DNA from 3 places in the Bradyrhizobium arachidis genome. Region 2 is predicted to be linked to each of the others. Evidence: predicted binding sites of a transcription regulator. Region 2 holds the regulator's gene; each other region holds the start of a gene.
The links. The regulator LexA, encoded in region 2, represses DNA repair genes until DNA is damaged. The targets are predictions, from matches to a motif close to TGTTCNNNNTGTGTTCNG.
Positions count from the first base shown of each region.

Region 1: a site for LexA is predicted at 2,095-2,112, ahead of WN72_RS00930 (YifB family Mg chelatase-like AAA ATPase). Genes of this name have one in related genera too.
Region 3: a site for LexA is predicted at 1,368-1,385, ahead of WN72_RS16065 (putative DNA modification/repair radical SAM protein). Genes of this name have one in related genera too.

Region 1 is NZ_CP030050.1:192,654-202,362, reverse strand. It holds gene WN72_RS00935 (hypothetical protein) at 1-386, opposite strand, end outside; gene WN72_RS00930 (YifB family Mg chelatase-like AAA ATPase) at 498-2,036, opposite strand; gene WN72_RS00925 (PilZ domain-containing protein) at 2,261-2,506, shown strand; gene WN72_RS00920 (tetratricopeptide repeat protein) at 2,587-3,360, shown strand; gene WN72_RS00915 (CpaE/TadZ family protein) at 3,417-4,706, opposite strand; gene WN72_RS00910 (CpaD family pilus assembly protein) at 4,703-5,437, opposite strand; gene WN72_RS00905 (type II and III secretion system protein family protein) at 5,490-7,013, opposite strand; gene cpaB (Flp pilus assembly protein CpaB) at 7,027-7,845, opposite strand; gene WN72_RS00895 (BA14K family protein) at 8,158-8,589, opposite strand; gene WN72_RS00890 (hypothetical protein) at 8,586-8,963, opposite strand; gene WN72_RS00885 (helix-turn-helix transcriptional regulator) at 9,241-9,709, shown strand, end outside.
Region 2 is NZ_CP030050.1:5,659,893-5,669,601, forward strand. It holds gene WN72_RS26455 (alpha-hydroxy acid oxidase) at 1-514, shown strand, start outside; gene WN72_RS26460 (HAD family hydrolase) at 523-1,152, shown strand; gene WN72_RS26465 (hypothetical protein) at 1,320-1,514, shown strand; gene WN72_RS26470 (molybdopterin molybdotransferase MoeA) at 1,746-2,957, shown strand; gene lexA (transcriptional repressor LexA) at 3,134-3,835, shown strand; gene WN72_RS26480 (hypothetical protein) at 4,038-4,250, shown strand; gene WN72_RS26485 (hypothetical protein) at 4,445-4,879, shown strand; gene WN72_RS26490 (GAF domain-containing protein) at 5,083-6,024, shown strand; gene WN72_RS26495 (ComEC/Rec2 family competence protein) at 6,034-8,316, opposite strand; gene WN72_RS26500 (DUF2171 domain-containing protein) at 8,413-8,646, opposite strand; gene WN72_RS26505 (nuclear transport factor 2 family protein) at 8,826-9,212, opposite strand; gene WN72_RS26510 (glutamine--tRNA ligase/YqeY domain fusion protein) at 9,222-9,709, opposite strand, start outside.
Region 3 is NZ_CP030050.1:3,479,924-3,489,632, reverse strand. It holds gene WN72_RS16075 (Y-family DNA polymerase) at 1-617, opposite strand, end outside; gene WN72_RS16070 (ImuA family protein) at 508-1,302, opposite strand; gene WN72_RS16065 (putative DNA modification/repair radical SAM protein) at 1,465-2,700, shown strand; gene WN72_RS16060 (UdgX family uracil-DNA binding protein) at 2,700-4,142, shown strand; gene WN72_RS16055 (inorganic phosphate transporter) at 4,240-5,868, shown strand; gene WN72_RS16050 (M20 aminoacylase family protein) at 5,943-7,115, opposite strand; gene WN72_RS16045 (GMC family oxidoreductase) at 7,340-8,959, shown strand; gene WN72_RS16040 (alpha/beta fold hydrolase) at 8,972-9,709, shown strand, end outside.

The sequences.
Region 1 (9,709 bases), 4.4 Mb from region 2:
CGCGAGCGCACATAGATGCGGTAATCCGCCGGTCCCTCGGTGGAGAGATAGATCACCGGACCGCCATCGACGGGCTGCGCGGCAATCGAGACGAGGCGGTTCGACGCAGTAGCCTCGCAGGAGTCCGGCTCGGACCCGAGGCCGTCGTCGACGACGGCGAAGTCCGCAGCGTCCGCATCATCGGTGATCTGAACCCGCACCGTTGCCTTGTCGGGATCGTCGGTGAAGGCGACATGGACACCGGCGGTCCAGAACAGCGATGTCAGCTCGACCGAGGTTTCGCCGAGAGCGATGCAGGGATGCGAGACCGATCCGATCTCGCCGCGGGCGAACACCGCAGCCGCCAACAAGGGAACAACCGAGGCCAGGATCTTGAAACGCAACATGACACTCTACTCACCAAGGCCGCTCGGGAACTGTCCCCTTAAGAACGCATGGCCTTATGGTTTGCAGAGCGTAAAGGAAACTCGTTACCGCCGGGTTGATGCGCAGAATGATCAGGCGAGCTGCCGCACATCCTCCGCGAGTGCGCGGTAGGACAGGGCCTCGGCGAGATGCAGCCGGCCGATCTTGTCGGCATTGTCGAGGTCGGCGAGCGTGCGTGCCACCCGCAGCACGCGGTGATAGCCGCGCGCCGATAGCCGCATGGTCTCGGCAGCGTCGCGCAAGAGTTTCTGTCCCTGTGCGTCGGGCTTGGCGACGTCCTCCAGCACGGAGGCGGGCGCTTCGGCGTTGGTGCGGACATTGGGCAGGCCGGCATCGGCATAGCGTGCAAGCTGGATGTCGCGCGCCGCCGCGACGCGCGCGGCGACTTCGGCGGATCCTTCCGCCGGCGGCGGCAGGATCAGATCGGCTGCGGTGACCGCGGGCACCTCGATGCGCAAATCGATGCGGTCCATCAGCGGGCCGGAGATGCGCGCCTGGTAGTCGCCGGTGCAGCGATCGACGCGGCCGCGCTTGCAGGCATAGCCCGGCTCGAACGCGTTGCCGCAGCGGCACGGATTCATCGCTGCGACCAGCATGAAGCGCGCCGGATAAGTGACGCGGTGGTTTGCGCGCGACACCGCGACCTCTCCGTTCTCCAGCGGCTGGCGCAGCGAATCCAAGACGCGCGGATCGAACTCCGGCAGCTCGTCGAGGAACAGCACGCCCTGATGCGCCAGCGAGATCTCGCCGGGCTTTGCGCGCATGCCGCCGCCTGTCAGCGCCGCCATGCTGGCCGAATGATGCGGCGAGCGGAACGGCCGCCGCGCGGTCAGCGCGCCGCCTTCGATCTCGCCGGCAACGGAGGCGATCATCGAGACCTCGAGCAATTCGCCCGGCGACAGCGGCGGCAGGATCGAGGGCAGGCGCGCCGCCAGCATCGATTTGCCGGCGCCGGGCGCGCCGATCATCAGGAGATGGTGTCCGCCGGCGGCCGCGATCTCCAGCGCGCGCTTGGCGCTCTCCTGGCCCTTGATGTCGCGCAGGTCGAGCGTGGAGGCGGCGGCCTCGTGCACCTTCGGCGAGGGACGCGACAGCACCTGCGTGCCCTTGAAGTGGTTGGCGATCTGGATCAGCGAGCTTGCGGCGATGATCTGGATGTCCGGGCTCGCCCAGGCCGCTTCGGAGCCGCAAGACGCCGGGCAGATCAAGCCTTCCTCGCGCATATTGGCGCCGATCGCGGCCGGCAGGACGCCGGCCACCGGCGCGATCGAGCCGTCGAGACCGAGCTCGCCCAGCACGGTAAACCCCGTCAGCGCATCCGGCGGGATCGCGCCGATCGCCGCCATCAGCCCGAGCGCGATCGGCAGGTCGTAATGGCTGCCTTCCTTCGGCAGGTCGGCCGGCGCCAGATTGACGATGATCCGCCGCGCCGGCAGCGCCAGCCCCGAGGCGATCAGCGCCGAGCGCACGCGTTCGCGCGCCTCCGAAACCGCCTTGTCCGGCAGGCCGACGATGGCAAAGGCCGGCAGGCCCGGCGCGACCTGCACCTGCACGTCGACCGCACGAGCCTCGATCCCCTCAAAGGCGACGGTAGAAACCCGCTGAACCATGCCCGAACCAGCCTGCCCTCTCGTACAATCGAGGGTAGCAGAGCCCGGCGCACTCCGCAAGAACAATACGGGAACATTTCCGGGCGAGGCAAGTCTTAACGAGCCGTAAACGGGGGCCAGACACTAAGCCTCGAATGCGAGCGGCTGCGCTCAGCACATCCCAACGAATGTTCGCTACTTCTAAGGTGCGGGATGGGCCGTGGTCTAACGGGTGAACAGTTCAAATGCTTGCAAATCGCCGGAGAAGCGAACGTCGGGTGTGCAGCCGGCTCGCCAAGATTCATTTTGGCGCGGGCTCGCTGCCGCGGGATTGCACGATCACGGATATCTCGGATGGCGGCGTGAAGGTCGTGGCTGAATTTCTGGAAGTGCCGCCGCAATTCACCATCATCTTCGCGCCGGACTATTCCCGCCAATGCCGCCTGCGCTGGCGTATCGGCTGCGAATTCGGCGCCGAATTCACCGACTAAGGTCTGAACGACTGTCTCTTTAACGGGACTTTAGCGTTAATAGGCAAAGCATCTCTGATCAGTCGCCGAGTGATCAGAGTATGTCCAAGCGTTTGCCCGTTGCCTCTCCCCCGGCGCGATATCTGTTGTCCGCGTTCCTGGCACTTGCCCTCGGCGGCTGTCAGACCACCGGCCTCGAGGACGTCACCGGCGCGCTTGGCGGCAAATCGGAGACAGCCGGCAAGGCCGATCCGAAGTCGGACATGGACACCTTGCGCGAGCGCTATCGCGCCAAGCCCAGTGATCCCAACGTCGCGCTGGAATACGGCAAGGCGCTGCGCGAGAGCGGCCAGCGCGCGCAGGCGGTCGCGGTGCTGGAGCAGGCCGTGCTCGGTCATCCCAGCAACAAGGCGCTGCTCGCCGGCTATGGCCGTGCGCTCGCCGACAACGGCAATTTCCAGCAGGCCTTCGACGTGCTCGGCCGCGCGCATTCGCCCGAGGATCCCGACTGGCGCATTCTGTCGGCGCAGGGCGCGGCGCTCGATCAGCTCGGCCGCAACGAGGAAGCGCAGCAATATTACGCCGCGGCGCTGAAGATCGCGCCCGACGAGCCGACCGTGCTGTCCAATCTCGGCCTGTCCTACGTGCTGCAGAACAATCTGCCGAAGGCCGAACAGGTGCTCGGCCGCGCCTATCAGCGCAATCAGAACGATGCGCGGGTCCGTGCCAATCTCGCACTCGTGCTGGGATTGCAGGGCCGCGAGTCCGAGGCCGAAATCCTCGTGAAGGCCGATCTGCCGCCGGACCAGGCCGCGGCCAAGGTCACGGCGCTGCGGCAGCTGCTGGCAAAGAAGCAGCAGCGGGCGGACAGGTAGCCGGCCTCTATAGACGCCTTATGGGATGAGACTCACCTAGCGCTCCGACGGAGAGCTTACGACGCCTTGCGGTGCGGCGCGGAGCTGCGGCTTGACCGGCCCTTCAGCTTCTTCAGCAGCGGACCGAGCAGCGAGCGCTTCGGCTTCTTCACCTCGCCGCGGCCGGCGAGGCGGTTCGCCATATTCTGGAACAGCTCGGTGGTGCGGTGACTCCTGGACACCTCCGCGATCATCTGGCCGTTGTTGGCTGCGGTCGAGAACAGTTTCGAATCGAACGGGATCACCGCGAGCGGCTGGCTCTCCATGGTCTTGGCAAATGCCTTGACCTCGATCTCGGCGCGCTTGTGCATGCCGACCTGGTTGATGCAGTACAGCGGCGGCCGGTCGTTCGGCCGCGCCGCCTTGAGCACGCTGAGCATGTTCTTGGTGTTGCGCAGGTTGGCAAGATCAGGCTCGGCCACGATCACGATGTCGTCGGCATTGACCAGCGCGCGCCGCGTCCAGCCCGACCATTGATGGGGCACGTCGAGCACGATGCAGGGCGTGGTCATGCGCAGCGTGTCGAACACCGCATCAAAGGCTTCCGCGCCGAAATCGTAGACGCGGTCAAGCGTGGCGGGTGCAGCAAGAAGGCTGAGGCGGTCGGTGCATTTGGCGAGCAGGCGTTCCATCAGCGCCGTGTCGGGGCGGTCCTGCGACAGCACCGCATTGGCGATGCCCTGCACCGGGTCCTGGTTGTAGTCGAGGCCGGCGGTGCCGAAGGCAAGGTCGAGATCGATCACGACGGAATCGAGCGCGAGGTCGCGCGCGATGGTCCAGGCGACGTTGTGCGCGACCGTGGACGCGCCGACGCCACCCTTGGCGCCGACCACGGCAATGACGCGGCCGGTGATGATGGCTTCGGACGCCGAGAACAGGCTGCAGATGGAGCGGACGACGTCGAGGGTCTCGACCGGTCCCACCACATAGTCGTTGACGCCGCGGCGGACCAGCTCGCGATAGGGCGCGGTGTCGTTGGGATTGCCGATCACCACCACGCGGGTGCCGGGATCGCAGACGCCGGCGAGATCGTCGAGACCCTCGAGGATGTCGCGCGTACCGTCGGACTCGATCACGATGACGTTCGGTGTCGGCATCGAATCGTAGACTTCGATCGCCGCGGCGAGGCCGCCGCTCTTGGCGGTCAGATGCGCCTTGGCGAGCCGGCGGTCCTGCCCGGCGGCGATCACCGCCTGGAGCGTCTGCTCGGTCTCGCAAAAGGCCTGCACGGAGATGCGAGGAACCGGCGCAATGTGTTCCTCGGGGTGCTGCGGATCGTCCGCCTCTTCGTCGTGGACGCTGGTCATTTGCCTGTGTCGCTCAGTTTGGCCCTGTCGGACTCTGGATAGGTGGTCGCGGTCGTCGAGCCCTTGCGGTAACGGTCGAAGGCGATCTCGCGCCGCGCGGTATAGGCCGGCGTCTCCGCGCGCGGCTGCTCGAGGTCGGCGGGATTGTCGATCATGGCCGCGAGGTTACGCTGGCTGGCGCAGCCGAGATTGAAGTAGGGATGGTTCTCGTTGTAGCCGGGATCGAGGATGGACGGACCGACGTCTTCCGGCCACAGCCCGCAGGGGCCCGCGACGGCCGTGATCTTCGAATAGCTCAGGCGGATGGTCGGCAGCAGTCCGGGATCCTCGGGGCGGTAGCGATGCTGGACGATGGCGCGCGACGGCACGCCGCCGGAGGCGAGCACGGAGCGGATCTCCTGATAGGTCGCCGCCGCGGCGCGTGAATTCGCGGTGTCCACGGGCACGTCGACCACGACGGCGCCGGTGCCTTCGCGCACCCAGTCCCGGGCGATGCCGGCGACGTCGGCGTGCTGCGCGGCCGAGAGGCCGCCTCTGGCCTTGCCGACGAAGATCACGATCGACTTCTTGCCTTCCTGCACCGCGATCGGGTGGCGCTGGCGGTAGTCGGTCGGCACCGTCTGGGTGACGATTTCGCCAGTGGTGTTGCAGGCGCCGAGCAGGACGGAGAGCCCCGTCAGCGCCAGCGCAATCCGTAAGCTGCGACGTCGATCGGCTGTCATCTTCGTCATCGCCTTATCCCCTCCTGCCCCGTGTCTCGCCCCGGCCCCCAAGCCGTCGGTCTCAGTCGATGATGAAGCCGAAATCGCCGCGGAAGCCGTCGATCGGATCGACGCGGCGGCCCGCGATGCCATAGAGGCGGTTCATGCGGCCGAGCAGCGCGGTCTGCGCATCCGAGGCCGGTGCAAAGCCGTCATCGGGCCGCGACAATTCTTTCTGGGCGACCGCGCGCACCACGTAGGGCGTCACGATCACCATCAGCTCGGTCTCGTTGTTGACGAAGTCCTGGCTGCGGAACAGCGCGCCGAGGATCGGCACCTGGTCGATTCCGGGCAGGCCGTTGATCGCCTGCTTGGTCTGCTGCTGGATCAGGCCGGCCATCGCCATCGAGCCGCCCGAGGGAATTTCCAGCGTGGTCTCGGCGCGGCGGGTCTGGATCGAGGGGATCGTGATCGAGTTGTTCACGGACGACGACACCGCCTGCGTCACGGTGATCGCCTGCTGGTTCGACAGCTCCGAGACCTCGGTCATGACCCGCAGGCTGATGCGGCCTTCGCTGAGCACGACCGGCGTGAAGTTCAGCGAGATGCCGAACTTCTTGTAGGAGATCTGGGTGGTACAGACGTGGGTGATGGGATCGCAGGAATAGCCTGCGGGAATCGGGAATTCGCCGCCCGCGATGAAGGTCGCGGATTCGCCCGAGATCGCCGTCAGGCTCGGTTCGGCCAAGGTGCGCATCACGCCGGCGGTTTCCATCGCGCGCATTGTGGCACTGACGGTGGCCACGCCCTTGGCCATGCCGGCGACGCCGAGCCCGTTGGTGCCGACCAGCGGGCCGCCGGAGACCGTGAACGGGTTCGTATTGTTGAAATTCACCACCGCAGTGCCGGCGTTCAGGCTGGCGCTGAGATCGACGCCGAGCTGCTTGACGATGTCGCGCCTGACTTCGCCGACGACGACCTTGAGCATCACCTGGTCGCGGCCGCGCACGACGATGTTGTTGACGACCTTGTCCGAGCCGCCGACGAGCTTTGCGGCGACGTCACCGGCCTGCTGGGCCTCGACCGGGCTCGACACCGAGCCGGTCAGCATCACGCTGTCGCCGACGCCTTCGATCTGCACGCCCGGCAGCGACTGGCGCAGCGCCGCGCGCATGCCGTTGAGATCGCGCTTCACCGCGATGTCGTAGGCGGCGACCTGCTGGCCGTCGGCGGTGAAGAACACGACATTGGTCTGGCCGACCTGGCCGCCGATGATGTAGGCGCGCTGGGCCGAGCGGATCACCGCGTTGGCGATCTTGGGATCGGCCACCAGCACGTCCTTGACCTCGCGCGGCAGGTCGATGACGACGGATTTGCCCACGCCAAGCGAGAGGAACCGCGTGCGGGCCGATGCAATGGTCGAAACCGGCGATATGCTGAGATCCGGCGGCGCCTGCATCGGCGCCTGGTCGCCGACCGGCGCATCCGCGGCGGTGACGAAATCGGGGGCTGCGACCAGCCCCAGCATCAGCATTGCCCCTGCTAAGGACGAGCGCGCGCGCTTCCCCCGAAGGCGCAGGCCCATCCGATCTTCCCCGTAGTTCATGCTATCCCCATCATCACTTCTGTGACGTCAGCTGCCGCGCCTGCACCCCGTAACGGATCACGTTCACACCGCCCGGACGCTTGACCGCCTCCTCAGGCGTGCCGTCGATGGCGTTGGCATCCACGATGCTGCGCAGCGCGAGCGTCAGCGTGCCGCCTTGGCGCGCGGCCGAGAGCGTGGCGACCTGGTCGGGCCTGAGCTCGAGCGTGACGGTCTTGCCGACGACGGCGTTCTGGCCGTCCTTTTCTTTCGGCGCCTGGTCGATCGCGAGCACGCGGATATTGGTCAGGATGACCTCGGACAGGATGAGGTCGTTGCCGCCGGTCGGGCCGTTGTTGTTGCCGCCGTCAGGATTCTTCAGGCGGCGGGTCAGCACGATGTCGACGCGGTCGTTCGGCAGGATGAATCCGCCGGCGCCGGTCTCGGCGGAAATCTCGGTGGAGACGGCGCGCATGCCCGACGGCAGGATCGCGGCCATGAAGCCGGAGCCCTCGGCCTTGACCAGCTTCTGCTCGCGGATCGGCTCGCCCTGCATCAACGGCACGCGCGCGATCGAGCCGGTGAGCTGGGTCTGCGCCTCGGGCCTGTTGTCGCGACGGATGAAAGCGCCGCTCGCGGTCGCCGCCGGCCAGGCCTGCCATACCAGGTCCTCGGGCTTCACGGCCTGACCGAGCTGGATGTCGTTCTTGGCGACCAGAACCTCGATCGTCGGCAGCTTCTCGACGACGGGAAGGACGGGTGCGGGAATATTCTGATAGCCGCTCGCCAGATACGCAGCGACGCCGCCGGCGCCCAGTGCGATGACGAGAACGACAATGCGTGCGGTGTTCATACGCTTCTACTCTTACGCGGGGCACTCGAACCGCACCTAGCGGGTTCCCCTGCGTCGATGAGTAGGGAGGAAAAGTATAAGGGGTGTTGCGAGGTCGAATGTGATCGCCGGTCACGCTGCTGGTTTTGGGCAGATGGTGAACGCCGCGTTATCCGGTCGGCCAGCGGCCCCGTAGTTTCACGCGGGGCCGCTCCTGCGTTCGCACGAGGCGCGAGGCGTCATGGTGAACGGGTGGTTAGTGGCGCGCGAGCTGATGCTGCGCCATGACGTGACAGGCGCCATCTCGCCCGCCGACGCCACCGCTCTCAAGATTCACTGGCAGGGATAGCGCCGGCCATCCTTTGCCGCGAATGTATTCGTCGCCGGATCGTACGAGCGATAACGTTGCGCGCAGGAGGTCGCGTGTTGCTGGGCGGCCGCCGCTTCCTGCTGCGCGGCGGCGCTGGCTGCACCGGCTGCGATCGCGCCGCCGATGAGGCCACCGACCAGTCCGCCCACACCGGCGCCGTTGTCATAGCACTGTCCGTAACGGCACCAGACCTGCTCGGTCATTTCAGGCGCCGTGGCAGCAAGGCCCGGATTGGTCTGTAACGGCGCCGACATCGCGGAGGTCGACAACAGCGCGACGCCGACGGCGGCCATCAGGACGATTTTTGACATGTGATCGTTTCGCATCGAATTTCCTGCTTCATTGCTGTGGGTGCAGGGCACCTGCCACCCGCTTCCCTTGAACGCGGCGTTCACTGGCCGGCTGCATCCACCACACGGCAGAGGTTGGTGCTGATGCCTGGAGCCACCTGTCCCGGCGGCATGATGAAGACCGCATCGATGCGGCTGCCTTTGACGTCCTTGCGCACGACGACGCGCAGCGTCTGCGGCCGCCCGGATCCGGTCGTCTCCTGCTGAGTGGTCAGCGTGCCAAGCGCCTTGTCGACGTTCACGTCGACGAAGCCTTCCGCCATGACGGCACGGGAGACCCTGTCGAGGGCAACGGCGGGATTGACCGATGGGAAGATCATCCAGACCTTGTGGGTCGTGCCCGTGACCAGCGGAACACCGCTCATCTGATAGTGGTCTGCGCAGCTGTCGGCCCGCGCCGGCATTGACGAAACAGCCATCAGCGCGACCGCGCAAATTGTTCTCGTAAGCATGTTTTCATAACCTGTTTGAGGCAGTCGGGGGGACTTAGGCCAGCCACGCCGCAAGTCCATGGTCGCCGTCGCATTCGGGATGGGGACGTTCGGATTCTGGCCTGCGTGCCGCGGCACAATTGCGCGATCTGGATGTTTCGTGCGGCAATTGGATATCGAGCGCGGCCGCTCGGCCCGCGTTCACCGGAATTGTGCTAGCGTGGTGCTGCGGTCTCTCGCGGACGCCCTGAACGATGGATGTCGCATGCTCGAAGACATAATCGCTGCGCCCCTTGCCCGATCAGGATCGTCGTTTCAGGAGCTGCTCGAAATACTTCGGCCTCATGGGATCAACGCTCATTCCGCGCCGAAGCCCGACGGATCATTTCGTTGGCATGCGGATGTTGCAGTCGGCGCCGGCATGGACGTGGTGCGGGCGGAGCTGTCCGCAGGCTGGGACTGGCGCTATTCATACGGCAAATCGTCGGGTGAGCTCGCCATCAGCCTGCTGAACGCCGGCAAAGCCGAATTGCTCATCGCAGGAAAGAGCGTACAGCGAACGTCCACTGACGTGGCCATCGTGTCGCTTCCGAACCTGCAGGAGCAGAGCGTCGAAGCGGTGGATGGAAGATATTCGAGTGTCACGCTGACATTGCACACGGATGTGGTGACCAAGGCTCTGTCTGCGACGTTCGGAAGCGCGGCTCTGGACGATCTCGATCTGACGCCGAAGC
Region 2 (9,709 bases):
GGGCCTGGAGTGGCGGACCGTGAAGATGATCAAGGACAAGTTCAAGATACCCCTGATCCTCAAGGGCATCGCCACCGCCGAGGATGCGCTGATCGCGCTCGACCATGGCGTCGAGTGGATCTACGTCTCCAACCATGGCGGGCGCCAGCTCGATCACGGCCGTGGCGCCATGCATGTGCTCCCTGAGATCGTCGAGGCCGTGAAGGGCCGCGCCAAGATCATGGTCGACGGCGGCTTCTGCCGCGGCACCGACATCGTCAAGGCGGTAGCGGCGGGCGCCGATCTCGTCGGTATCGGCCGGCTGCAATGCTGGGCGCTGGCGGCGGCGGGCGAAGCCGGCGTCACGCGGATGCTGGAACTGCTGGAGGACGAGGTGCTGCGCTGCCTCGGCCTGTTGGGCGCCACATCCTTCGCCGAGGTCAGCAAGTCCTGCCTGCATCCGGCGACCGCGACCAATGCGCCGGGCGTGTTCAGCGGGTTCCCGCTGTTCGATCACGACCCCTACCGGTACTGAATGAAAGGATGCAGGTGACCTCGCTCTCTCCCGGCAGCGCCGATGCGCTTCTGTTCGATCTCGGGCGCGTGGTGCTCGACATCGATTTCTCCAAGGCGATCGACTGCTGGGCGGGACATGCCGGCTGCAAGCCCGAAGCCATCGTCGCGCGCTATGTGCGCGACGAGGCCTACCGGCTGCACGAGGTCGGCAAGATCAGCGACGAGGACTATTTCGCCTCGCTGCGCACCTCACTCGGGATCGGCATTTCCGACGCGCAGTTCCTGGAGGGCTGGAACGCGATCTTCGCCGGCGAGATGCCGGACATTGCCGAGCTGTTGCCGCGCGCGGCGCGGCAAATGCCGCTCTACGCCTTCTCCAACACCAACCGGCCGCACGTGGACTATTTCTCGAAGGAATATGCCGACCTGCTCGGCCATTTCCGCGAGGTCTACCTGTCCTCCAGCATCGGCCTGCGCAAGCCGGACGCGGAGGCTTTCGACCATGTCGTGGCCGCCATCGGCGTGCCGGCCAACCGGATCGTATTCTTCGACGATCTTGCCGAGAACATCGAGGGAGCCCGCGCCCGCGGCTTGACCGCGGTGCATGTGACCTCGCCCACCGATGTCGGGAACGCCTTGAAGGCACTCGGGGTTTGACGTTGGGGGCCGGTTCGGCCCGTCGCTGGGGCGCGCCGGTGCTGGACCTAATTTGGCGCAAAATGAGGAACCCAATCACTTTGTGCAATTTTGTACGGAGTTCCCGGAACGAATACCGGCTTCCGGACTCATGAGTCCGTTGGGAATTCTACATCAGGCTTATCGTCGTGTTGGGCAAAACCTACCTCACCAAGCAGGCCTCGCTGCTGATGAAATACGCCAGAACCACCTCGGATTCTGAGCTCTCCGCCAAGCTGATCAGCAAGGCCGCCGACCTGAAATCGCAGGCCGATCCGCTGCCCGACAAGGATCAGAGTCCCAAAGCGCCGGACGTCAGTCCGGACGAGCAGCCGGGGAGTTGACCGATGCTGGCCGTGGCACTCGTCCTTCTCGTCCTCGCCATGGCCATCCTCGTCCCGGTCTGTCTCGCCTTCTGGATCATGCCGCGGCGGACTTGACGTCTATCCTTCACTGCAGAGCGGACAACGCAGGATGAATCATCCTGCGTGATCGCCTTTTTGCCTCTGCGCCTGCACTCGGCTAGAACTCTCGCCGCCGATTTGCCCGAACGGGCGCAGCTGGAGTTTTCACCCGTGGCCCTGATGCCGGTTTCTGACGCGCTTGCCGCGGTGCTTGCCGGCGCAGAGCCGCTGCCTGAAGAAATGCTCGCCCTCGACCAGGCCTTCCAGCGCGTGCTTGCCCACGACGTCGCGGCGCGGCGCACCCAGCCGCCGCAGGCGATGTCGGCGATGGATGGCTATGCGGTGCGTGCGGCCGACGCCGCCAAGATCGATTCCCAGCTTACCGTGATCGGCGAGGTCGCGGCGGGGCGGCCGTTTGCAGGATCGGTCGGCGCCGGCGAAGCCGTGCGGATCTTCACCGGCGGCGTCGTTCCCGACGGCGCAGACGCGATCGTGATCCAGGAGGACACGGTTGCGGACGGCAGGCGCATCACGATCAAGGAAGCGGCCGTGACGGGACGACACATCCGCCCCGCCGGCGTCGATTTCAGCGAGGGCGACGTGCTGCTGCGCAAGGGCATCCGGCTGACGGAGCGCGACCTCGCGCTCGCCGCCGGCATGAATCACCCGTTTCTACCCGTCCACCGCCGCCCGAAGGTCGCGATTCTCGCCACCGGCGACGAGCTGGTGATGCCGGGCACCACGCCTGGCCCCGGCCAGATCGTCTATTCCAACGGCTATGCCCTGCACGCGCTCGCCCGCAGCGAGGGCGCCGATACCGTCGATCTCGGTGTTGCCGCCGATACCCTGGACGCCACCACCGCGGGCATACGCCGCGCCCGCGCGAGCGGCGCCGACATCCTGATCACCACCGGCGGCGCCTCGGTCGGCGACCACGATCTGGTCCAGCAGGCGCTGAAGGCCGAGGGCACCGCGATGACGTTCTGGAAGATCGCGATGCGGCCCGGCAAGCCGATGATGCATGGAAGGTTGGCGGCGATGCGCGTGATCGGCCTGCCCGGCAATCCCGTGTCATCCTATGTGTGCGCCTTCCTGTTCATGGTGCCGCTGATTCGGGCGCTGTCGGGCCGCTCCGTGATTCACCATCGCCGCGAGCGCGCGGTGCTGGGCCGCGACGTCGGCGCCAACGACCAGCGCGAAGATTATCTGCGCGCACGCCTGGAGACGCGCGACGACGGCACGCTGATCGCCCTTCCCGTCAATCACCAGGATTCCTCGCTGCTTGCGAATCTCGCTGCGGCACAGGCACTTCTCGTGCGCGCGCCGTTCGCGCCGAAGGCCGAAGCCGGCACACCTTGCGAGGTGCTGCGCCTGCCGGTCTGAACGCGCTGGCCACACGCGTGACGCGAACTTTGTCGCGTTCACGGTAAATTAAGCAGTTGCGGAACATGTATCGAACATATAGTGTCCGTTCATGATTTGTTTCGAGCATGCAGCGGCTTATCGCTGAATTCAGCGTCTCGGAATCGAACGACATCAACCGGGGGATTTTGGTCGAGATGTTAACGCGCAAACAGTACGAGCTCCTGCGGTTCATCAGCGAGCGACTGAAGGAAAGCGGCGTACCGCCCTCCTTCGACGAGATGAAGGACGCGCTCGATCTGCGCTCGAAATCAGGCATCCATCGCCTGATCACCGCGCTCGAGGAGCGCGGCTTCATCCGCCGCCTGCCCAACCGCGCCCGCGCCATCGAGGTGATCAAGCTGCCCGAGCTGCAGGCGGCCGCCGGCAATCGCCGCGGCTTCACGCCGAGCGTCATCGAGGGCAATCTCGGCAAGGTCCGCACGACCTCCAGCCCGCCTGCGGACGAGGGCGAGCGTCCCGTCGCGGTGCCGGTGATGGGCCGGATCGCGGCCGGCACGCCGATCGAGGCGTTGCAGACCCGCAGCCACACCATCAGCGTCCCGCCCGATATGCTCGGCTCGGGCGAGCACTACGCGCTCGAAGTGCGCGGCGATTCCATGGTGGAAGCCGGCATCCTCGACGGCGACATGGCGCTGATCCAGCGCAACGAGAGCGCCGACACCGGCGACATCGTGGTGGCGCTGATCGACGACGAGGAAGCGACCTTGAAACGCTTCCGCCGCCGCGGCGCCTCGATCGCGCTCGAGCCCGCCAATGCGGCCTATGAGGTGCGCATCCTGCCGCCGAACCGGGTCAAGATTCAGGGCAAGCTGATCGGGCTTTATCGGAAGTACTGATACCGCAAGTACTAAGCGCGCTGTCCGCGCGCTTCGATCGGCATCGCCGACCAGAGATCGGAGCGGATGATTGTCCGCTCCCGCTGGATAGTCTTTCTGGTTTCGCGCAGATTATCCGGCCCCTCCTCTAGCGCTACATCCTCGCCACGCCGCACGAAGCAGCACCGCTCCGGATCGGCTTTCGAAGGTTGGAGGAGATGTCATGCGCAAGATCATCCTGAGCACAGTAGCAGCGGCGCTGATCGCAGCATCAGCATCGCAAGCCGTTGCCGCACCATCGCACCGCCATGTCCGTAAGGAGACGGCCAAGGAAACGACCATGAGCGAGCAAGTCCGCAACGCGCGCAATGCGCTCACGCAACCATCACAACCGGTCTGGCCATACTCCGGTTGGTCGGCGCCGGCTGGCCACTGATACGCCCACCGAATGCACGAAAGCAGGCTTTGTTCCCGGGGGATTCGGGAAAGATAATGTGATCGCACGCTGCGGCAGCGAGCCGCAGATTTGCCTATAACCGGGCAGACGCTATGATGCTTCCACTCTGATAGAGGCCTGCGCCTCGTAAGACAGAGGCGCGGGTTGCTATCTCCGCATGAGGAGCACCCACGATGTGTGACTACAGCCTGCATGCCGTCGCATCGCGCCCTGCCGAGGTCGGCGAGACGATCGTGACGACAACGTTCCGCGGCACCTCGACGCGCGGCTTTGCCTCCGCGGCCGATCCGACCGTCGCGGTCTGCCTGCTGCCGGGAACGGAGCTCGCCTTCGCCGACAACGTCCGCTACGACAATCGCTGGATCTGGACGCGCACCGTCAACTCGCGTGTCGGCAAGTTCGGCAAGATTGATCCGCACATTCCCGATCGCCATCATGACGCGATCGAATTCCCCGACGGCAAATACGTCCTGGTGACTCAGCTCGTCGAAGGCCAGCAGGCAACCGTGCTGCAACTGCCCGTGACCCAGCCGCTCGGCGAGCGCGAGCACAAGCCGCAGGTCAGTGCCGAGAACCGCCCGACAACGCCGCGTCTGCCGATCGGTTGAAGCAGATATCCCCGGCCGCCAGGTCGGAGCCCGGAATTGAGATCGCCATCGCCGGCCGCGGCCGGCGACGTGGTGTTGTTTGTGTCTCTCGATATCCCACCTTCCCGTCGCACGAAGTTTGCGCGGCGCTGCCTGAATTTTGAACGTCCGTTTCACAGGCAAATGGCCGATGCTGTTCCGGCTTGGGACGGCGGACGGACTCGATGAAAACCTTCATTCGTGTCGTTGAACTCTGGGTGCCCGACAGGACGCGCATGCGTCTGGAATTCGGCGGCGGCCTCTACGGCGAAGGGCTGTCCGCGTTCAGGGCTGTGAGCGAAGATCTGCACTTCGGATATGACGAGGGGCTCCCCGGCAAGGCCTGGGCGTCCGGCCACCCGGTGATCCTCACCAAATTCGCCAACTCCTATTTCAAACGGACCGACCAAGCCCTTGCAGCCGGTCTCACCTGCGGCGTCGCGGTGCCGGTCTTTGCAGGCGAATTCCTGCAAGCGGTGATGGTGCTGTTCTGCGGCGACGACGAGGCGCATGTCGGCGCCATCGAGCTCTGGCACAACGACGCCGATACGTCCCACGAGATGAGGCTCGTCGACGGCTACTATGGCACCGCCGACATGTTCGAGTTCAACTCCCGCCACACCAGGTTTCCGCGCGGCTTCGGCCTGCCCGGACGCACCTGGAAAGCGGGCCTGCCGCTGATCATCAAGGACCTGCACAACGCCAAGAGCTTTCTGCGCTGGGAGGACGCGGCCGAAGTCGGGATCAACCTCGGCGTCGGCATCCCCTACCGAGCCGGCACTGAGAAGACCTGGGTTCTGACATTCCTCTCCGCGCAGGCAACGCCGATTGCGCGGCGCTTCGAGATCTGGGTGCCGAACGAGATTCGTTCGGCGCTGGTCTTCCACGCCGGCGATTGTGGCGCGCAGACCGACCTCTCCGCGCTCTATGCGAACAAATCCATCGCCAGGAGCGAGGGCAGCATCGGCGGCGCCTGGGCCACCGGCATGCCCGCGCTCAATGACGATCTCGCGCATGACGGCTCGATCTCCGGCTCCGAGGCCCAAACAGCCGGACTGAGCCGGATGGTGGCGCTACCGGTGATCGGAGGTGCGGGACTCGACGCCGTGCTGGCCTGGTACTTGTAGCCGATCTGCTCAGTCATCGGCCTGCAAGTCGGCCTCGGACGGCGTTGCGTCCCGGTTGCGGAGCGTCGCCGCCTGCGGCGCAAGGCTCGTCCCGAAATCAGCCTCGCTCGCGATCGCCGGCGACCATGGACGGTCCGTGCCCCTCGCCTTCACTGCCTGGACCGCGAAGCCGTCGCCGCGATGTGTCAGGGCGAGCGCTCCTTGTGCGGCAAGACGCTGCCGGTCGACCACCATCGCCGCGCAATCCGGCGGCGCGGGCCTTGCCGTCACCACCAGTGCAGCGCGACTGCAATCATCCGCCAGCGCGTCGATCCGAAGGGACAGCGCCACCAGCCGCCCGTCGGCGAGCGGCGTGACGCAGCCGGCCTCGTCGCATGACCCGCCGTCAGCCAATGCGGCACTGCCGGCCTCGCGCGCATCGGCGTCGGCGGCGAGCCACTCCTTGAGCAGAAAACCGTCCTTGCTGGCCCTGATCAGATGCAGGCGCCCGTCCCTGCCCCGCACCGCGACGCTCTGGCCGTCCCCGGCAATCAGAATGTCGGGCTGGCGCGCCGCGAGGCCCCAGAGGATCGCCGCCAGCAGCACCACGGCGCCGGACCAGCGCAGCGGCGTGCGCAACAAACCCATCACGATGACCCCGAGGCTCGCCGCGATCAGCGGGCCTATGCCGAAGGCCGGGATGCGGCCGACCGCGCCTGGCAAGCCCGCCACCCAGCGCGAGACTGCGATCATCCAGTCGATGCCGATCCCCATCAGCCACCAGAACACGCCGTCGAGCCCGAACGGTGCCGCAAGCAGGCTCAATAGCCCGGCCGGCATGACCAGCGCCGAGACCACCGGCATGGCGCCGAGATTGGCGAGCACGCCGAACGGCGTGACGCGGTGGAAGTGGAAGGCGGCGTAGGGCGTGGTCGCAAGCCCCGCGATCAGCGAGGCCAGGAACAGCATCGCGATCTCGCGCCCGCCCCACAGCGCGATCCGCGCGGTCGTGGAATGATCGGGCGAGGCAAACAAATTGGGCATGCCGATCTGCACCAGCGCAACAAGTCCCAGCGTCGCGGCGAAGGACATTTGAAAACTCGGATGCACAAGTGCTTCCGGCGCGACCGCGAGCACGATCAGCGCTGCCACGGCCAGCGTGCGGAACGTGATGGCCCGGCGGTCGACCATCACTGCGATCAGCACCACCGCCGTCATGAAGAACGATCTTTGCGTCGCGACTTCCGCGCCCGACAGCAGCAGATAGAACGCCGCCGCGACCAGTGCCGCGGCCGCCGACCATTTCTTGATGGCGAAGCCGGCCGCAAGCCGCGGAATCAAGGCCAGCAGCGCGCGCACGGCGAAGAACACGACGCCGGCGACGACCGCCATGTGGTAGCCGGAGATCGACAGCACATGCCCCAGCCCCGAGATGAACATGGCGTCATTGACGGGCGTCGAGATCGCATCGCGCCGACCGGTCAGCAGCGCCGTCGCGATGGCGCGATTGTCGCCCTCGAGCGTCGCGCGGATGCGCGCGTCGATCGCATCGCGCAGGCCCTGCATGAACGCGGCATAGCGCAGCCGCAGGCCACCGGTATCCGGTGGCACGGACGCCGTGATCGCGCCCATCACGAAGCCGGAGGCGCCGATGCCCTGGAAGAACAGGTCGCGCGAGAAATCGTAGCTGCCGGGTCGCACCGGCGAGATCGGCGGCAACAACCGCGCCTTCAGCTGCACGAAGCTGCCGACCTCGGGCGCGGTCCCCTTGCGCACCGACAAGCGCACGCGCTCGAGTTTTACATCACTGCGCTGCGCCTCCATCGCGGTAACACGAAGGACAAAACGGTCGGTGCGCTCGCGGATGTCGCGGGTCTCGACGAAGCCCGACAGCGAGACCGAATAGAGCGGCTTTGCCAGCACCGTGTGCGCGATACGCGCCGTCTTCCAGGTCGCCACGGCCAGGCCGGCCGCGACCGTCGCGATCAGGAGCGCAGGCGCAAACCACCGGCTCCGCCGCAACAGGACCGCACCACAGATGAGCGCGACCGCGGTGGCGGCAACGACCCACAGCACCGGCTCATGATCGGCCGCGAAGTACAGCGCGATGCCGCCGCCGAACGCGACAGGCACCCACGGCAACAGCCGCCCGGCGCCGGCCTCCGCGCGCGCCCATTCGCGCAGCGTCTCGACGATCGCGGGCCAAAGGCCGGAGCCCGCCGGCGCAAAGCCGCCCGCCGAGGCGGTTCGGCCCGTCGGCCAAGTTCCCGCGATCCCTTGCGAGACACGCTGCGGCCGGCCCGGCTCCGCCATCCCCTAGCACCCTGCGATACGCGACGGGTGCCGAGGCTACCGGAACGTGCAGGCGGACGAATAGCGGTACGGATCAGGAACGGACGGAGGCCCGCCCTACTTTTCCTCTTCCATCGTCACAGCGACATCCGCTTTCGCCGACAGGCGCACCTTGTTGCCTTCGACGTCGGCAACGAGGCCCTTGTCGATGAAGTGATGGTGCCCCTTGTGGCTGCCCTCGCCGCTGTCCTTCTTGGTCAGCTTGATGCGATTGCCCTCGACCCGGTCGACGGTGCCGATGTGGACGCCGTCGGCGCCGATGACTTCCATATGCTCTGCGATGTTCTGCATGGCGGATCCTTGGTTGGGAATCCATCTCAACGCAGCCGACGCGCGTTCGTTTCCATCGTCATTCCGGGACGCGCCCCTTGGCGCGAGCCCGGAATCCATAACCACGAGCCGGAATTATGGATTCCGGGCCCGGCCCTTCGGGCCATCCCGGAATGACGGAGCCAATGGAATACGGTGCGCTAGATCAGCGGCAGCTGCGACGAGGCGTGGTGATTGACGATCTTCCAGTCGCCGTCCTCGCGCATGATGACCCAGCTCATCTTGACGATGAGATCGTCCCGCTCGCCTGCGAGGTCGAACGTGATGGTGGCTGCCATGTTGATCAGGTCAGGGCCGGCCTGCGCCGCGTTCACCTCGGAAAAGGCCGCAGATGGCTTGCGCCAGCGCGGCAGGCCGTTGAAGTAATCGGCAACGCCGTCCCTGCCCTGATAGAGCTTTGGATTCGAGCCGAAGAAGAAGGCATTCTTCGCATAGAGCGACGACAGCGCGCCGGCGTCGAGCGTTGCGAAGCCGGCGCACCATTTCGCGATGATGGCGGAAACGATGGCGTCGGCTTCACTACTCATCTCAGATCCTCAGCCTTTGGCGACTTCCTTCGCGAACGTATCACGCAGGCCGATGGTGCGGGAGAACACCGGCTTGCCCGGCGTCGAGTCCTTGTCGCGCACGAAATAGCCCTGGCGCTCGAACTGCATCGGCTCCATCGAATTGCTCTCGGCGACCGATGCCTCGACCCGCGCATCGGAGAGGATCTCCAGCGAGTTCGGATTGAGATCGGCCGCGAAGTTCGAGGCGTCCGGGCTCGGATTGGCGAACAGCTGGTTGTAGATGCGGATCTCCGCCGGCTTCGATGCTGCCGCCGGCAGCCAGTGCATGGTCGCCTTGACCTTGCGGCCGTCGGGCGCGTTGCCGCCCTTGGTCGCCGGGTCGTAAGTGCAGCGCAGCTCCACGACCTCGCCCTTGTCGTTCTTGATCACGCCGGTGCACTTGACGAAATAGGCATAGCGCAGGCGCACCTCGTTGCCCGGCGACAGGCGGAAGAACTTCTTCGGCGGGTTCTCCA
Region 3 (9,709 bases), 2.2 Mb from region 2:
CCGATGGTCTTCAGGCCGGCACGGCGCAGGCCGGTGGTGATGGCTTCGCCCGCGCCGAGCGCGGACACCGGAAACCGGTCGATCGCTACCGCCTCCCCGCCGTCGGCGACGATGATGCCGGACGTTTGCCGCGTCAGCGTGCGCGCGCAGACTGAGGTGCCGGCGATCGCCGCACTGACGGCAAAACCTTGCCGGGCAAGCGCACGGACCAGCGTCTGCAACAGCGCGGCCTCGCCGCCGAACAGATGCGCGCAGCCGGTGATGTCCAGAAACAGCCCATGCGGCGCATCGAGCGCCACCAGCGGCGTGAAGCGGTCGCACCAGTCGGCGATGTCGCTGAGCGTCTTGGCATCGGCCACGACATCGGCGTCGAACACCTTCAAGTCCGGACACATCGCCCGCGCATTGGCGAGCGGCTGACCGATGTACAGGCCGAGGCGCTCGGCAGCCTCGTCGAGCGCATGGATCACCAGCGCATTGTTCTCCTTGATGACGACGATGCTCGGGTCACCCGGCGCGCCGCCGCTCACCTGCAAAAACCGCTGGATCCGGTCGATGGGCAGGCGCGGCAGCCACAGGCTGAGAATGCGTCGACGGTTCACTGAACTGGCACTCATCACAATTCCATTCCATGATCCACCGGCCACACGGGCCATGACGATTGCGCAAGAGTTCGGCATCGAAGCGCGGCGCGCCCCAGGCACTCCATATTGGGCCCGGCGGCGAATGCGCCGCGCGCAGCATCCATCGCGTCTCGGCGGTCGAGGGCAGCGGCTGCGCCGCCATCCGCAGCATCAGCCCGGTGACGCCTGAGCCTTGCGCAGCCAGCGTCAGCTTGCGGCTCGCGACGAGATCGAACTGCCTGACATCGCCCCAGAGCTCGAGCACGACGGCGCCGAGCGCATCGCAGGCGAGCGCGTCGGCCGAAGTGCGCAGCGCGCTCTCGACATCGGCGGCGCGCACCATCACCACGCGGCGCGGATCGAGCCCGAGCTCGGCGAGCCCGCTCATCGACAGCGCGCCGGTCTCAAGTTCCGAAAAATCCTGCCGCACCCACAGCAGCGGCCGCTGCGCCGAGACGCGCCCTGCGAGGCCCATGACAAAACCCGTCGCAACTGTTCCCTGAGACCCAGCGCAAAACACCTCGTGGATCGCCGCGCGCGCGAGCCCGCCCTTCAGCACGGCGTCGGCCTCGCCATGGCCGAGCGCGACGCGGTCATACTGGTGCACGACCTCCGCCGTCTCGATGCGCTCGATCTGGTCGCGCAAGGTCGCAAGCGCGCTGATGCGTGCGCTGCTCATGCTCGCCGCTCCTTCAGAGGTGATTGCCGGTGGCTCTCAAAAAGAGAACCAGCGGCTGGCTCATTTGTTCATGATATGTTCTAATATAAAGCTAACGGCAGCCGAAGAGTCAATCGAATTGGCGCGCCAAAGATTCATGAGTGGAATCAAAGAGATTCAAGCATGGACGTACAACGCAAACTGGAAATTCTCGCGGATGCCGCCAAGTACGACGCCTCCTGCGCCTCCAGCGGGACCGAGAAGCGGGATTCCAGCGACGGCAAGGGCATGGGCTCGACCGCCCCAGGCATGGGCATCTGCCATTCCTACGCGCCGGATGGACGTTGCATCTCGCTGCTCAAGGTGCTGCTGACCAACGCCTGCAATTACAATTGCCTCTATTGCGTCAACCGCGCCTCCTCGAACGTGCCGCGCGCCCGCTTCACCATCGACGAGGTGGTCAAGCTGACGCTCGACTTCTACCGGCGCAATTACATCGAGGGCCTGTTCCTCTCCTCCGGCATCATCCGCAGCCCTGATTACACGATGGAGCAAGTGGTGAGCGTCGCGCGAAAACTGCGCGAGGAGCATCACTTCCGCGGCTACATCCATCTCAAGACGATTCCCGAGGCCGACGACGCGCTGATCGCGGAGGCCGGCAAATATGCCGACCGTCTCTCCATCAACATCGAGATGCCGCAGGAGACGAGCCTGCAGCAATTCGCGCCGGAGAAGGATGTCCGCGCGATCCGCCGCACCATGGGCCGGCTGCGGCTGAAGCTCGACGAGGCCGAGGAAGACCGCAACACAAAGACCAAAACAAAACCGCAGCGCTTCGCGCCCGCCGGACAAAGCACGCAGATGATCGTCGGCGCCGACAGCGCGAACGACCACACCATTCTCCACACCAGCGCCAATCTCTACGGCGCCTACCGGTTGCGGCGCGTCTACTACTCCGCCTTCAGCCCGATCCCGGACGCCAGCCGCGCTCTGCCTCTGGTACAGCCGCCGCTGCTGCGCGAGCACAGGCTCTACCAGGCCGACTGGCTGATGCGGTTTTACGGCTTCGACGTTGCGGAGATCGTCGACGATAGCGCGATGCTGCCGCTCGACATCGATCCAAAACTCGCTTGGGCACTGCGCCATCGCGACCGCTTCCCGCTCGACGTCAACCGCGCTAGTCGCGAGGAGTTGCTGCGCGTGCCGGGCTTCGGCACCAAGGCGGTCGAACGCATCATCGCGGCGCGTCGCACCACCACGATCCGCCTCTCCGATCTCGCGCGCCTGCACGTGCCCCGCAACAAGGCGCTGCCGTTCATCGTCCTCAGCGATCACCGCCCCTCACCGCATCGCCTCGAAGCGGCCGGACTCATCGAACGGTTCAAGCCGAAGGCAACGCAACTGGGATTTGGCTTCTGATGCAGTACATCATCCTCGACACCGAAACCGATTGCGACGGCTGGCGCAACGCCGCGCGCTCGCTCGTGCTTCATCATGTAGAGCCGACCGATGTCACCTGGGCCGTGCAGGGCGGCGAAGCCGATTTGTTCGCGCCATCCGCGCCGTCTCCGATCCTCGAGGTGAACGACGGCACCTTCAACGTGCCGGCAAAATTCGTCGAGCTCGCGAAAGCAGCAATCCTCCACCGCGATGGTGAGCGATTTGCGATCCTCTATCGCCTGCTCTGGCGCTTGAAGGACAACCACGATCTCATCGAGGTCGCGATCGATCCGGATGTCGCGCTCATCACGGCGATGGCAAGAACGGTCCATCGCGACGAGCACAAGATGCACGCCTTCGTGCGCTTCCGCGAGATCGGCCGCGAGCGAGCCGCGCATTACGTCGCCTGGTTCGAGCCGGAGCATCACATCGTCGAGCTTGCCGCGCCGTTCTTTGCAAAACGCTTTGCCGACATGCCCTGGTCGATCCTGACGCCGGACCTCTGCGCGCATTGGGACGGCCATACGCTCTCGTTCACGCCGGGCGTGAGCAAGAGCGAGGCGCCGGGCGAAGACCGGCTGGAGGAAACCTGGCGGCGCTACTACGCCAGCATCTTCAATCCGGCGCGGCTCAAGGTGAAGGCGATGCAGACGGAGATGCCGAAGAAATACTGGAGGAACCTGCCCGAGGCTTCGATCATTAAGCCCCTGATCGAGGACGCCGAGCGCATGACCGGCGCCATGATTGCCAATGCCGCAACCGATCCGCACAAGCCTCAGAAGCGGCCGGAGGCTCCGATGAAACGCAAACCTGCTGCCGACGATCTCGAAGCCCTCCGCGAGGAGGCCGCGCATTGCCGCGCCTGCCCCCTCTACAAGGACGCGACGCAGACCGTGTTCGGCGAAGGTCCGAAGTCCGCCAACATCATGCTGGTCGGCGAGCAACCCGGCGACAAGGAAGACCTCGCCGGCCATCCTTTCGTCGGACCGGCCGGGCAGATGCTCGATCGTGCGCTGGAAGAAGCCGGCGTAGATCGCAAGAAGGTCTACGTCACCAACGCGGTCAAGCACTTCAAATTCGTGCCGCGCGGCAAGATCCGCCTGCATCAGAAGCCGAACACACCTGAGATCCGGGCCTGCCGGCAATGGTACGAGCGGGAAGTTTCGGCAATCCAGCCCGACCTCATCGTCGCGATGGGCGCCACCGCCGCGCAGAGCGTGTTCGGCAAGATCACGCCGATCGGAAAGACCCGCGGCCGGCTCATAGACCTGCCCGACGGGCGCAAGGCGCTGGTGACGGTGCACCCGTCCTATCTGCTGCGGCTGCCCGATCCGGAAGCCAAAGTGCTGGAGTATCAGCGCTTTGTCGAAGACCTGAAGATCGCCGCCGGCCTGCAGAAGAAGGCCCCGCGCGCCGCCTAAATACAGGTGGGAAAGCGACTTTTGGACGCACTTGTCATCCAGCCTTCAAATCCATCGCGGACAATAGCCCTTCAAATTAGTTAAGGGGCGTCCAAAAATGACAGATGTTGCATTCGACCGTGCGGTAGGCGATCCGGCGCCTGTCCAGCCTGCTTCCCGGCCCAATCTCGACAAGGGTTTCAATCCGCTGACGATGATCCTGTTCTTCGGCATCCTCGCCGCAGGCCTGCTGTTCGTCGCCTACAGCATCTATTCCGACGTCGATGCGACCGGCACCAAGGTCACGAGCTACGTTCCCTACATCCTGCTGTTCGTCGCGCTGCTGATCGCGCTCGGCTTCGAATTCGTCAACGGCTTCCATGACACTGCCAACGCGGTGGCGACCGTGATCTACACCCACTCGCTGCCGGCCGAATTCGCGGTGATGTGGTCCGGCCTGTTCAACTTCCTCGGCGTGCTGACGTCGACCGGTGCCGTCGCGTTCGGCATCGTCTCGCTGCTGCCGGTGGAGCTGATCCTGCAGGTCGGCTCCAGCGCCGGCTTCGCGATGGTGTTCGCGCTGCTGATCGCCGCGATCCTCTGGAACCTCGGCACCTGGGCCTTCGGCCTGCCGGCCTCCTCCTCGCACACGCTGATCGGCTCGATCATCGGCGTCGGCGTCGCCAACGCGATCATGCGCGGCCGCGACGGCACCTCGGGCGTGGACTGGGGCAAGGCCACCGAAATCGGCTATGCGCTCCTGCTCTCGCCGCTGGTCGGCTTTGTCTGCGCCGCCGTCCTGTTGCTGCTGCTCAAGATGATCGTCAAGAACCCGGCGCTCTACGCAGCTCCCGAAGGCCACAAGGCCCCGCCGATCTGGATCCGCGGCCTCCTGATCCTGACCTGCACTGGCGTCAGCTTCGCCCACGGCTCGAACGACGGTCAGAAGGGCATGGGCCTGATCATGCTGATCCTGATCGGCACCGTGCCGACGGCCTACGCGCTCAACCGCGCATTGCCGGAGACGCAGGTCGCCCAGTTCCAGAAGGTTTCGGACGCCGCCTCCAAGGTGATCGCGGCCAAGGGCGCCGGCCACAACATCATCGGCGACCCGCGCCCCGCGGTGACGCAGTACATCACCTCGCATCACATCACCGAAGGCACCTATCCTTCGCTGTCGGTGCTGGTGAAGGATGTCGGCGACCAGGTCGCGAAGTACGGCTCCCTGAACAAGGTGCCGGCGGAAGTGGTCGGCAACACCCGTAACGACATGTACCTGACCTCGGAAGCGATCCGCTTCCTGATGAAGGACAAGGAAAACGACCTCAACAAGGAAGAGGTCGCGACCTTGAACGCTTACAAGGGCGGGCTCGACAGCGCGACCAAGTTCATCCCGACCTGGGTGAAGGTTGCGGTGGCGATCGCGCTCGGCCTTGGCACCATGGTCGGCTGGAAGCGTATCGTCGTGACCGTCGGCGAGAAGATCGGCAAGACCCACCTGACCTACGCGCAGGGCGCCTCCGCCGAGCTCGTCGCCGCCGCCACGATCGGTGCCGCCGACACCTTCGGCCTGCCTGTGTCGACCACGCACGTGCTGTCGTCAGGCGTAGCAGGCGCGATGGCCGCGAACGGCTCGGGTCTCCAGATCGCCACCATCCGCAACATGGTGATGGCCTGGGTCCTGACCCTGCCCGTCGCCATCCTGCTGTCGGGCACGCTCTACGTGATCTTCTCGCGCATCTTCTAAGCCGATCAGATCCCGCAACGACAAAGGGCCCGTGCAAGCACGGGCCCTTTCATTTTGTGCGTCGAGCTTCGGCCTTACGACGCCGCGAGCTGTTCCTCGACCAGCTTGACCCAGTAGGACGTGCCGTAGACGATCGCCTCGTCGTTGAAATTGTAGGCGGGGTGATGCAGGCCGGCGCTGTCGCCGTTGCCGCAGAAGATGAAGGCGCCGGGGCGCGCTTCCAGCATATAGGCGAAATCCTCGCCGCCCATCAGCGGCGGCATCTCGAGCACGTTGGCTTCGCCCGCAACGTGCTTCGCAATGCGCGTCGCCACCTCGGTCTCCGCGGCGTGGTTGTTCACGACGGGATAGTTGCGCTTGTAGCGCAGATCGATCTTGGCGCCCGTGATCTGCGCCACGCCCGCCACCACCTCATGCACGCGCTTCTCGACCAGCCTGCGCACCTCCGGCGTCAGCGTGCGGATCGTGCCGCGCAGCGTCGCCGTCTGCGGAATGACGTTGCGGGCATTGCCGGCGTGAAACTCGCAGATCGAGATCACCGCCGATTCCAAGGGATCGACGCTGCGCGCAACGATCGATTGCAGCGCCGTGATCACCTGCGCACCCACCAGCACGGAATCCACGCATTTGTGCGGGCGCGCGGCATGGCCGCCGAAACCCTCGATCATGATGTCGACCTCGTCGGTCGCTGCCATGATCGGACCGGGCCGGATCGCGAACGAGCCGATCGGTATGCCGGGGCCGTTGTGCATGCCGTAGACCTGCTCGATGCCGAAGCGCTCCATCAGCCCGTCCTTGACCATGGCCGCGCCACCGGCGCCGCCCTCCTCGGCCGGCTGGAAGATCACCACGGCATCGCCGGCGAAGTTCCGGGTCTCGGCGAGATAACGCGCGGCGCCGAGCAGCATCGCGGTATGGCCGTCATGGCCGCAGGCATGCATCTTGCCGGGGGTCTTGGAGGCGTAAGGCAGGTTGGTCTCTTCCTCGACAGGGAGCGCATCCATGTCGGCACGCATGCCGATCACCTTGAGCCCCTCGCCGGCCGGCTTGCTGCCCTTGATCACGCCGACCACCCCGGTCTGGCCGATGCCGGTCACGACCTCGTCGCAGCCGAACTCGCGCAGGCGGTCCGCCACGAATGCTGCGGTGCGGTGGACATCGTAGAGCAGCTCGGGATGCTCATGAATGTCCCGGCGCCAGGCCTGAATATCGGGTTGGAGGTCGGCGACACGGTTCACGATGGGCATGGAAGGTCTCAAAGCTTGGTTGAAAATACAGCACTGTCTACCATGCAAGCGCGAGTCCACCCAACTGCCTGGGGTCCGGGGGAGCTCTGTCTCCTCGTCATGGCCGGGCTTGTGGCCAGCTTGTCTCCAGCTTGTCTTGGCCATTCACGTCTGACTATTAGGACGGGAAGCGCGTGGATGCCGGGGACAAGCCCGGGCATGACGTCTGTTTGGGTGGAAGCAGAATGCCAAGACGGCTCGAAGGTGAGTTTGACTATATCGTCGTCGGGGCCGGCACCGCCGGCTGCATCCTCGCCAACCGGCTGTCGGCCGAGCCCAAGAACCGTGTTCTCATTCTCGAAGCCGGCGGCGACGACAACTGGATCTGGTTCCACATTCCGGTCGGCTATCTCTTCGCGATCGGCAATCCGCGCTCGGACTGGATGTTCAAGACCGAGGCCGAGCCCGGCCTGAACGGCCGTTCGCTCGCCTATCCCCGCGGCAAGGTGATCGGCGGCTGCTCGGCGATCAACGCCATGATCTCGATGCGCGGACAGGCCGCCGACTACGACCATTGGCGCCAGCTCGGACTGACTGGCTGGGGCTATGACGACGTGCTGCCGCTGTTCAAACGGATCGAGGATCACTTCCTCGGCGCGAGCGAGCATCACGGCGCCGGCGGCGGCTGGCGCATCGAGGCGCCACGGCTGTCCTGGGACGTTCTCGATGCCGTTGGTGATGCCGCCGAGGAGATGGGCATCAAGCGCATCCCGGATTTCAACACCGGCGACAACGAAGGCACCAGTTACTTCCATGTCAACCAGAAGCGCGGCCGCCGCTGGTCGTCGGCGCGCGGCTTCCTCAAGCCCGCGCTGAACCGCCCCAATCTGCGGCTCGAGAAGCATGTGCTGGTCGATCGCCTCATCATCGAGCAGGGCCGCGCCGTCGGCGTGCGCTTCATCCAGAACGGCGAGATCCTCGAGGCACGCGCGAAACGCGAGGTCGTCCTCTCGGCAGGCGCGATCGGCTCGGTGCAGGTGCTGCATCGCTCCGGCATCGGCCCCGCCGACTGGCTGTCGCCGCTCGGCATCGACATCGTCATGGACAAGCCTGGCATCGGCCGAAACTTGCAGGACCATCTCCAGCAGCGCGCGATCTACAAGGTCGAGGGCGTGCGCACGCTGAACGAGACCTACTACAATCTCTTCCGCCGTGGTTTGATGGGGCTCGACTACGCCTTCCGCCGCCGCGGTCCCCTGACCATGGCGCCCTCGCAGCTCGGCATCTTCACGCGCTCTGATGCGACGCGTTCGCGCGCCAACATCCAGTTCCATGTGCAGCCGCTGTCGCTCGACAAATTCGGCGATCCCCTGCACCGCTTCCCCGCGATCACCGTCAGCGCCTGCAATCTCCAGCCGACCTCGCGCGGCACCGTGCGGCTGCGTTCGTCGACACCGGACGAAAAGCCGATCATCGCGCCGAACTATCTGTCGACCGACGACGACCGCCAGGTCGGCGCGGACGCCATCCGCACCACCCGTCGCCTGATGCAGCAGAAGGCGCTGGCAAAATATCGCCCGAGCGAATATCTGCCCGGTCCCTCCGTCGGCGACGACGATGCCTCGCTGGCGAAGGCCGCCGGCGACATCGGCACCACCATCTTCCATCCTGTCGGCACCGCCAAGATGGGCGCAGCGAACGATCCGATGGCCGTGGTCGACGAGCGCCTGCGCTTCTACGGCCTCAGTGGCCTTCGCATCGTCGATGCCTCGATCATGCCGACCATCACGTCAGGGAACACCAACACGCCGACGGCGATGATCGCCGAGAAGGGTGCGACGATGATCTTGGAGGATGCGAAGTAGCATCGCATCGCCATGATCAATCCGCACCGCTTTTCAATCGGCCCCGCCGGCGCAGAGATCGCCATGTTGCAATGGGGCGAGAGCGGCAAGCCGCCCGCCCTGCTCGTGCACGGCACCGGTTTCGTCGCCGATGTTTGGGACGAGGTCGCGCGCGAACTTGCGTCGACCTACACCGTCTACGCCCTCGACCGCCGCGGCCACGGCGCCAGCCACAAGCCCAGCACTTATCACTTCCTGGACTTCGCCGACGACGTCTGCCGGGTCATCGATGCGCTCGGGCTGCACGATGTCTACGGCATCGGCCATAGTGCGGGGGCGACCGACCTCCTGCTCGCGGCAAAGCTATTGCCCGGGCGTTTCACGCGCCTGTTCGTGATGGAGCCGACCATCATGGACCCGCGCGCGGCACGCGCTGGTGGATTGGACGGAGAGGCCCTCTCCCGCGTGCAAGGCGCGCTGCGCCGGCAGGCGGAATTCGACAGCCACGATGCCGTGTTCAACCGCTACCGCGCGGCGCCGGCATTCGTGGATTGGACCGAGACCTCGCTGCGGGCCTATGTGCGTCACGGCTTCGTGCCGCTGGGGGATGGCCGGGTCCGGCTCTGCTGCACGCCCGAGATCGAGGCAGCGATGCTGCGTCCGATCTACGAGGCGATGACGCAGGTTTACGTCGGCGACGCCCGCGGCAATCCTTTTACGTCGCTCACCGAGATCGACTGCCCGGTGCGCGTCACCACCGCCGCGAAGTCG